DNA from 2 places in the Ornithinimicrobium humiphilum genome. Region 1 is predicted to be linked to the other one. Evidence: predicted binding sites of a transcription regulator. Region 1 holds the regulator's gene; the other holds the start of a gene.

What was found. Region 1 encodes LexA, which represses DNA repair genes until DNA is damaged. Its sites were predicted from a motif close to TCGAACANNTGTTCGA; they were not measured.
Region 2: FB476_RS06830 (DUF6504 family protein) is a predicted target of LexA. The motif match lies at 1,773-1,788, and genes of this name have one in related genera.

What each region holds. Positions count from the first base shown of each region.
Region 1 is NZ_VFPU01000001.1:1,251,707-1,255,889, forward strand. It holds gene FB476_RS05770 (universal stress protein) at 1-49, shown strand, start outside; gene FB476_RS05775 (NAD-dependent protein deacetylase) at 135-1,103, shown strand; gene FB476_RS05780 (PRC-barrel domain-containing protein) at 1,166-1,498, shown strand; gene lexA (transcriptional repressor LexA) at 1,608-2,330, opposite strand; gene FB476_RS05790 (LysM peptidoglycan-binding domain-containing protein) at 2,592-2,981, shown strand; gene FB476_RS05795 (hypothetical protein) at 3,114-3,701, opposite strand; gene FB476_RS05800 (glycoside hydrolase family 65 protein) at 3,774-4,183, opposite strand, start outside.
Region 2 is NZ_VFPU01000001.1:1,480,855-1,485,037, reverse strand. It holds gene FB476_RS06840 (DNA polymerase III subunit alpha) at 1-577, opposite strand, end outside; gene FB476_RS06835 (SAV_6107 family HEPN domain-containing protein) at 733-1,191, opposite strand; gene FB476_RS06830 (DUF6504 family protein) at 1,299-1,697, opposite strand; gene FB476_RS06825 (polyprenyl synthetase family protein) at 1,972-3,069, shown strand; gene FB476_RS06820 (MFS transporter) at 3,224-4,183, shown strand, end outside.

The DNA.
Region 1 (4,183 bases):
CGCCTGCGCGGTGGTGGAGTACGCCGGATGCCCGGTCGCCGTCGTCTAGGCGACCTCCCCACGGGCAGGGCGCGGCGTCGGGGACGGACCCCCGACGTCGCGCCCTTCGCCGTCCCTCCTGGCACCATGGGACGGTGGACCGGACCCTCGACCTGCGCGCCCTCGGCGAGCCCGTGACGGGTGCCGGGAGCACGCCGCCGCTGCTCGACGGCCCGGTCGACCTCGCCCACACCCTCCCGCCGCCCGGGCCGTTCGACGAGGAGGGGTATGCCGTGCTGCGGGACCTCGTCGCCGAGAGCCGGGTGCTCGTCCTCACCGGTGCGGGCATGTCGACCGCGTCGGGCATCCCCGACTACCGCGGCCCGGACGGGCAGCGGCGGGTGCGGCCCATGCAGCACGGCGAGTTCGTCGGGTCCTCCGAGGCGCGGCAGCGCTACTGGGCCCGCGCGTTCAGCGGCTGGGAGCGCTTCGCCGCCGCCCGCCCCAACGCCGCGCACGCCGCGGTGGCCGGCCTGCAACGGGCCGGGCTGGTCGAGGGGGTCATCACCCAGAACGTCGACGGCCTGCACCAGCGCGCGGGTGCCACCGACGTGCTGGAGCTGCACGGCTCCCTGGGCCGGGTCGTCTGCCTCGACTGCGGGGAGCCGACCACCCGCGAGCAGGTGCACTCGTGGCTGACCGACGCCAACCCCGGCTTCGACCGGCTGGCCGGCGCCGGCGAGGTGCGGCCCGACGGCGACGTCGTCCTGCCCGAGGAGCTGGTCCGCACGTTCCGGGCGCCGCGGTGCCTGGTCTGCGGCGGGGACGCGCTCAAGCCCGACGTCGTCTTCTTCGGCGGGTCCGTGCCCAAGCCGGTGGTCGAGCGGGCCTTCGACCTGCTCGAGCGGTCGCGCTCGTTGCTGGTCCTCGGCTCCAGCCTGCGGGTCATGAGCGGCTACCGCTTCGTGCGGCGGGCCGCCCGCGACGGCAAGCCCGTCGCCGTCGTCACCCGCGGTGAGACCCGGGGCGACGGCGAGCCCGTGGTGCAGCTGGACTGCCTGCTCGACCAGGTGCTCCCGCGCCTGCTCGCCGACGTCGCACCGGGTGCGGACTTGGCGTCCTGACCACCGATGTGGTGTGCTCGTAGACGGCCGTCCTCGCGGCGGCCATCGAGCCAGGAGGACACGTGATCTCGCAGGAGCAGCTCAACGCCCTGTACGACGCAGAGGTCGTCGACCAGGACGGTGAGAAGGTGGGCGCCATGGGGCAGGTCTACCTCGACAACAAGACGGGGGAGCCCGCCTGGGTGACCGTCCGCACCGGGCGGTTCAGCGGACGGAAGGTCTTCGTCCCGCTGTCCAGCGCCGAGATCGTCGACGACCAGATCCGGGTGCCCTACCCGACCGCGATGATCAAGGACGCGCCGGACATCCCGTGCGACCGGCACCTGTCCGAGGACGAGGAGCAGGACCTCTTCGAGTACTACGCGGTCGACGACGGGCCGGCCCCCTCCGCCTGACGCCGGACAGCACAACGCCGCCCCGGTCGAGGTGGGGGCGGCGTTGCGGTAGCGGGAGGACGTCACCTGCCGGTGGCAGCCAGACGTGTGCGGTGCGCCTCCGCGCAGGTCAGACGCGGCGCAGGACCGCGGTGACCTTGCCCAGGATGACGGCGTGGTCGCCGTCGATCGGCTCGTAGGCCGGGTTGTGCGGCATCAGCCAGACCTTGTCGTCGCGCCGCTTGTAGGTCTTGACCGTGGCCTCGTTGTCGAGCATCGCCGCGACGATGTCGCCGTTGACCGCGGTGGGCTGGCGGCGGACCACGACCCAGTCGCCGTCGCAGATCGCCGCGTCGACCATCGAGTCGCCGACCACCTTGAGCAGGAAGAGCTCGCCGTCACCGACGATCTGGCGCGGCAGCGGGAAGACGTCCTCGACGGCCTCCTCGGCCAGGATCGGCCCGCCGGCGGCGATGCGGCCGACGACCGGGACGTAGGACGCCTCCGGCCGGGCGTCGCCGATGCCCGTCTCGTCGTAGGCCTCGGGGGTGCCGGCCTCCTCCGGCGCGGGGGAGCGGCGGTAGCCCGAGCCCTCCGTCCCGCCCGGCGTGACGACCTCGATCGCCCGGGGACGGTTGGGGTCGCGACGCAGGTAGCCCTTGCGCTCGAGCATCTTGAGCTGGTGGGCGACCGAGCTCGGTGAGGTCAGGCCCACCGCCTCGCCGATCTCGCGCAGGCTCGGCGGGTAGCCCCGCGCGTCGACCGAGTCGCGGATCACCGCGAGCACGCGGCGCTGCCGGTTGGTGAGCTCGGCGCCGCCGTCGCGGTCCGGCATCTCGTGGATGGTCGCCATGGTCCGTCCCTGCCTTCTCTGGCTGCCAGGTCCCGGCCGTCAGGCCAGGTCAGAGGTGGTGTCAGAAGTCTTCATCGGGCCGTCCCACCGGGTGTGTCGGTGCTCGGTGATGAAGTCCCTGACATGAGCACACACTACGAGCCGGGAGCGCGTCGGGCAAACACCTGTTCGACCGGCGTGTCGACTTTCTCGTACATCCGTGCTAGACATAGCACAGACGTGCTATCGCACACGCGTCCGAGGATCCCGAGGAGGACCCACATGAGCACCGCTGCTGTCGACTTCCTGCCCGCCCCGTCGGGTGCTGCTCCGCGCCGGTCCGGTGGTCACCTGCGTCTCGTCCCCGCGGGCGAGCGGGCACCGCGCCCCGCCCCGCTGCGGATCACGCGCCGCGGTCGCCTGGCCCTGACCACCGCGGGCGCCGCGCTGGTCCTGCTGCTCGCCCTGGCCTCGCTGCTGAGCTCGCTCAGCCCGGCCGGAGCCACGAGCGCCGTGGTCGTCGAGCCCGGCATGACGCTCTCGCAGATCGCGGCCGTGCACCTGCCCGACCGTCCGCTCGACCGGGCGATCGTGGACATCCAGCGGGCCAACCGCCTGAGCACCACCGACATCGCCGTGGGCCAGGAGCTGGTCATCCCCGACGGGCGCTGACCCGGCCGGGCGCGGGCCGGGGATCACCCCGGCCGACCGGTTCCGACGACGACAGCAGGAGACCCCGGCCGGTGGCCGGGGTCTCCTGCTGTCGTCGGGGACGGCGAGGCTCGACGGGAGCCCCCGCCGGTCTCAGCCCTGCGGCGCCTGGTCGCCGGTCTGCGACGAGATCGCGTCCCAGACGACCGGGAGCTGCTCGGAAGAGATGAAGTAGCCCGTCAGGTGCGGGTCGAACATCAGCCCGCCGATGCCGGAGACCCGGTAGGTCTCCCCGGAGGCCACGACCTCCGCCGGGGGCAGCGCGATCGCGCGCAGGTCCTCGTCGACGCCGATCATGCCGTTCTGCACGGCGAAGTGGCGGGCCCGCTCGGCGTTGGTGAAGGTGAGCAGCATGAGCTGGCCGTCGATCTCCGCGGCGGCGGGCGACTCGGTGCCCTCGTCGCCGACGGCGATGAACCACCAGTGGGGCAGGGCCATGGTGGCGCGCCAGAGCTCGGTCATGCCCTGCTGGTCCTCGGGGCCTTCGACACGGGCGGCGAGCAGGTCGGTCTCGGTCTGCGCCGGGGGGAGGAGGTCGCCGGGGACGGCCGCTCCCGCCCCGGGCTCGGCGGCCCCGGGGGTCTCGGCGGTGGCGGCGGCCTCGGGACGGCGGCCCTCGTAGATCGAGTCGCCGTCGGCGGGCTCCTCGCCCTGGAACGGCATCGACGTGGGGTCAGTCATGGGCCTATCCGACCACACGCCGGCCCGGAGCCCCAACCCGCAACGGCACCTGCGGCCCCGGCGCGCCGCCCCTCACGTGACCGGGTCGACCTGGCCGGCCGGCCCCGCGCCGGGCCCGCGGACGGGGATCGGGCTGGTCGGGTCGTCCAGCTCGTGCGACCAGCTGTGGGGCACGGCCCCGCCGGGCACCGCGTCGGAGGTCCGCGGACCCTCGGACGTCGGCGTCCCGCCGATGAGCTGCAGCTGCGGCTCGTGGATGCGGCGGGGACCCTGGCCGGCCAGGGGCACCCGGACCTCGTCCGCGCCGACCGTGACCTGCTGCCCACGCACCGACAGCGTCACCGGCTCGCCGACCTCGACGACGAAGATGATCGCCTCGGCCTCCAGACGCACCCGCAGGCGCGACAGCTGCCAGCGCATCCGCCAGGTCAGCGACGGCCAGCTCTCGGGCAGACGCGGGTCGAAGGAGAGGCGTCCGTCGT
Region 2 (4,183 bases), 230 kb from region 1:
TGCGGGGCAGGCCGCGCTCCCCCGCCAGGTGGGTCTGGGTGACGAGGCGGCACAGGCGTGCCCAGCCCTGCCCCGGCTCCAGCCCTGCGGACTGGCCCCGGGCGAGCACCACGACCCGCGGGTGCTGGTCGTCGACGAGGGAGCCTCCCTTGACCGGCTGGGCCCGGCGCCGCCCGGACAGCCCGGCCGCCCAGGCGCTGCCGCCGTCGGTCCACGTGCTGCTCCCGGTCCAGGCGCCGGGGGCCTCGGCCGCCCGCCACCGTCCGCCGGCACGGGCGACCTCCCGGCCCGAGCCCGCCAGGGCCGCCTCCCCCGCCAGCGCCACGCGGCCGGAGGTGGCCCGGTCGGCGTCGAGGTCGAGGTCGAGGGCCAGGTCGACCCCGAGGACCGGCGCCAGCCCCGCCTCGCCGCAGGCCCGGGCGAAGCGGACGGCGCCGTAGAGCCCGTCGCGGTCGGTCAGCGCGAGAGCCGGCTGACCGTGCTCGGCGGCGCGGGCCACGAGCTCGGCGGGATGGCTCGCGCCGTAGCGCATCGACGCGCTCGAGGCGACGTGCAGGTGCACGAAGTCGGTGGGCATGGGGAGGGTCTCCGTCGGTCGGGTCGGAAGGTCGGGGGGGGGTGGGAAGGCACGGCAGGGCGGCCCGGGCTGGTCAGGCGGTCCGCGCTGGTCGGGCGGTCCGGGCCGGTCGGTCGATCGGTCCGGGCTGGTCGGGTGAGCGGGCGGCGGAAGCCTCAGCCGTGCCCGAGCGCCGCCAGCTCGGTGGCCAGCGGCGGGCCGCACGGCAGGTGCAGCGCGGCCCGGACCAGCTCGAGGAAGCGCTCGGCCGCCCGCACCAGGTCGTCGGCGTCCCGCGGCGAGACCACCTCGGCCCCGCGCTCCACGGCCAGCCGGCGCCGGCCGGAGGCGGCGAAGAAGACCGCCCACTCGCTCAGTTCCGGGGCCACGGAGGGCAGCACCTCCCACACGCTGCGCGGCCGGGCCCGCTTGCTGGGCACGCTCCGGGCCGCGAGCAGCGCCGCCCCGGCCCGCAGCGCGGCCAGGTGCGCCCGGGTGTAGCGCTCGCCCGCGGTGCTGCTGCGGCAGGCCAGCAGCAGCCCCTCCCGGGCGCGGTCCAGCAGGTCCAGCACGGTCCCCGCCGACGGCGGGGGCGGGGCGGTCACCGGGGTCTTCCTCCGGGTCAGGGTGCTCATGTCGTCCTCGTCTCTCTCGTGTGCACCGTGCCGCCGAGGCCTGTCGGTGGGTCGGTGCGTCGGTCGTCGAAATAGGGCTCGTCGTCGGTGGCGTCGCCGGCCGGCCGTCAGTCGCTGACCCGTTCGAGCAGCCAGCGCTCGCCGCTCACCAGGTCGTAGACCCCGCTGCCGTGCGCGCGGCCCGCGGTGGCCTCCACACGCCATACCTGCTGCTCGAGCGCCGCGAGGGTGGTCGTGGCGCCGTCGCCGACCCCCGCACCACCTCCGGCCCGGGCCTCCTCGCGGGCACCGCCCGCCTCGGTCCGCCACCAGGGCACCCGCTGGCTCCACTGGGCCAGCACGCCCCGGACGACGTGGACCCTGCCCTGCCAGAGGAACTGGGTGGGCACGCGGACGGCCTCCTGCAGCGGCTGGGCGCCCCGGCACCAGCCCGGCTCCAGCCGCACCCGGTGCTCGACGGGATCTCCCAGCCGGACCTCGACCGGGTCCTGGTAGCGCCTGCTCATGCCCACTCCCTTCCGTGCCGGCCCGCACCGGTGGCGTCCGGACCGAACGCCTCGGCCGACGACACCCATCGGTGTTCGAACTCATGTTCGACACGAACAAATGTACGAGCCCCCGCCGACAACCTCAACCGGGCCGTGCCGACCTGCGGACCTCTCCGGACAACCACCCCGCAGGATGCTCCCGAAGCGCCGCGACGGGGATGGCACGGCGTGCCGCGGCGAGCGGGTTAGGCTCGGTCGGGACGGATCCCGCCCCCGAGCCCCAGGAGGTCCCGTGGCGCACGCCCACCCGCTGGACGGCGTCGACCTACGCGCCCGCGTGCAGCAGGCGCTCACCGACCACCTCGACCGCCAGCGCACGGTCCTGGCCGAGCTCGGCGCCCCCATGGGACCGCTCGTCGACGCCGTCGCCGAGCTGCTCTCCGGCGGCAAGCGGCTGCGCGCCGCGTTCTTCTACTGGGGCTGGCGCGGGTTCGGCCACGAGCCGTCCCTGGACGACGCCGCGATCCGGGCCGCCAGCTCGATGGAGGTCTTCCAGGCCGCCGCCCTGCTACACGACGACGTCATGGACAACAGCGACCTGCGCCGCGGCCGGCCCACCGCCCACCGCGCCTTCGCCGCCGACCACCTGCGCCAGGGCTGGAACGGCGACCCCGCCCGCTTCGGCCACGCCGCCGCGATCCTCGCCGGCGACCTGTGCCTCAACTGGACCGACGAGCTGTTCACCGGCAGCGGGCTCCCGGCCGAGGCGCTGCAGCGGGCCCGCCCGGAGTTCGACCGGATGCGCACCCAGCTCATGGGTGGTCAGTTCCTCGACATGCTCGAGGGAGCCCGCGGCTGGGCCGACCTCCCCTACGCCGAGCGCGTCGACCGCTCCCGCACGGTGATCCGCTACAAGAGCGCGAAGTACTCCGTCGAGCAGCCGCTGCTCATCGGCGCCCGCGCGGCCGGCGCCCCGGAGGCCGCGCTGGCCTCCCTGTCCCGCTACGGCACCAGCCTCGGCGAGGCCTTCCAGCTGCGCGACGACGTGCTGGGCGTCTACGGCGACCCCGACCAGACCGGCAAGCCCGCCGGCGACGACCTGCGCGAGGGCAAGCACACCGCCCTGGTCGCCCACGCGCTCGAGCTCGCCGACCGCGACGACGCCGAGCTGCTCGCGGCGAGCCTCGGCGACCCGGACCTCGACGACGCGACCGTGGAGTCCTGCCGCCGGATCATCGAGCGGTCGGGCGCGCTCGACCGCACCGAGGAGATGATCTCCGCCGGTGCCGAGGCGGCGCGTGCCGCGCTCGCGGAGACCGAGGGGCTCTCGGACGAGGGCCGCGAGGCGCTCCTCGAGCTCGTCGCGATCTGCACCGACCGCCAGACCTGACCGACAGGACGTGAGCGGCTCACGGCGGACCTTCGCTCCGCGCGCCCGCCCTCACCGAGCCCGTCCCGACCCCGGTATGCCGCACCGCTCGCCCCGGTCGTAGCCTGTCCCCGCCCAGCCCGGCCGGCTGGCGCACGGCGAGCGAGGAGGTCGGGTGGACGGCGGCACGATGGACGGGACGGCATCCGCGGGAACCCCGCGTCGGCACCGCATCCACCCCGCGTGGCCGGTGGCCGGGGTCACCTTCCTCGTGCTCCTGGCCGCGGCGGCCTTCCGCTCCAGCATCAGCCTGCTGCTCGTGCCCATCGAGGAGGACCTGGGCTGGACCCGGACCGACACCTCCCTGGCCGTCTCGCTCAACCTCGTCGTCTACGGCCTCACCGCGCCCTTCGCGGCCGCGCTGCTGGAGCGCGTCGGCGTCCGGCGCACGGCGGCCTGGGCGATGCTGCTCGTCGCGCTCGGCTGCCTGGGCACGACCCTCATCGCGGCGCCGTGGCAGCTCGCCGCCCTCTGGGGCGTCGTCATCGGGGTGGGGACCGGGTCGGTGGCGCTGGTCTTCGGCGCGATCGTGGCCAACCGCTGGTTCGTCGCCCGCCGCGGGCTGGTCGTCGGCGTGCTCGGCGCCGCCTGGGCGACCGGGCAGCTGGTCTTCCTGCCCATGCTGGCCGCCCTCGTCGAGGCGCTGGGCTGGCGGGCCGCCTCGGTGGCGATCGCGGCGCTGTGCGCCCTGCTCGTGCCGGTCGTGCTCCGCGTGCTGCGCGACCGCCCCGCCGACCGCGGCGTGCTCCCCTACGGCGGGACCGCCGCCGACGTCCCGGCCCCGCGACCGACGCCGAGCGCGGCCGCCGCGGTCGGCGCCGCCGTGCGGGTGCTGCGCGAGACCGCCCTCACCCGACCCTTCCTGCTGCTGGCCGGCACCTTCTTCATCTGCGGCTGGACCACCAACGGCATCGTCAGCTCGCACTTCGTCCCGGCCGCGCACGACCACGGCATGGGCGCGACGACGGCCGCCGGGCTGCTCGCCGTCGTCGGGATCTTCGACATCGTCGGCACCGTCGGCTCGGGCTGGCTGACCGACCGCTTCGACCCCCGCCTGCTGCTGGCGGTCTACTAC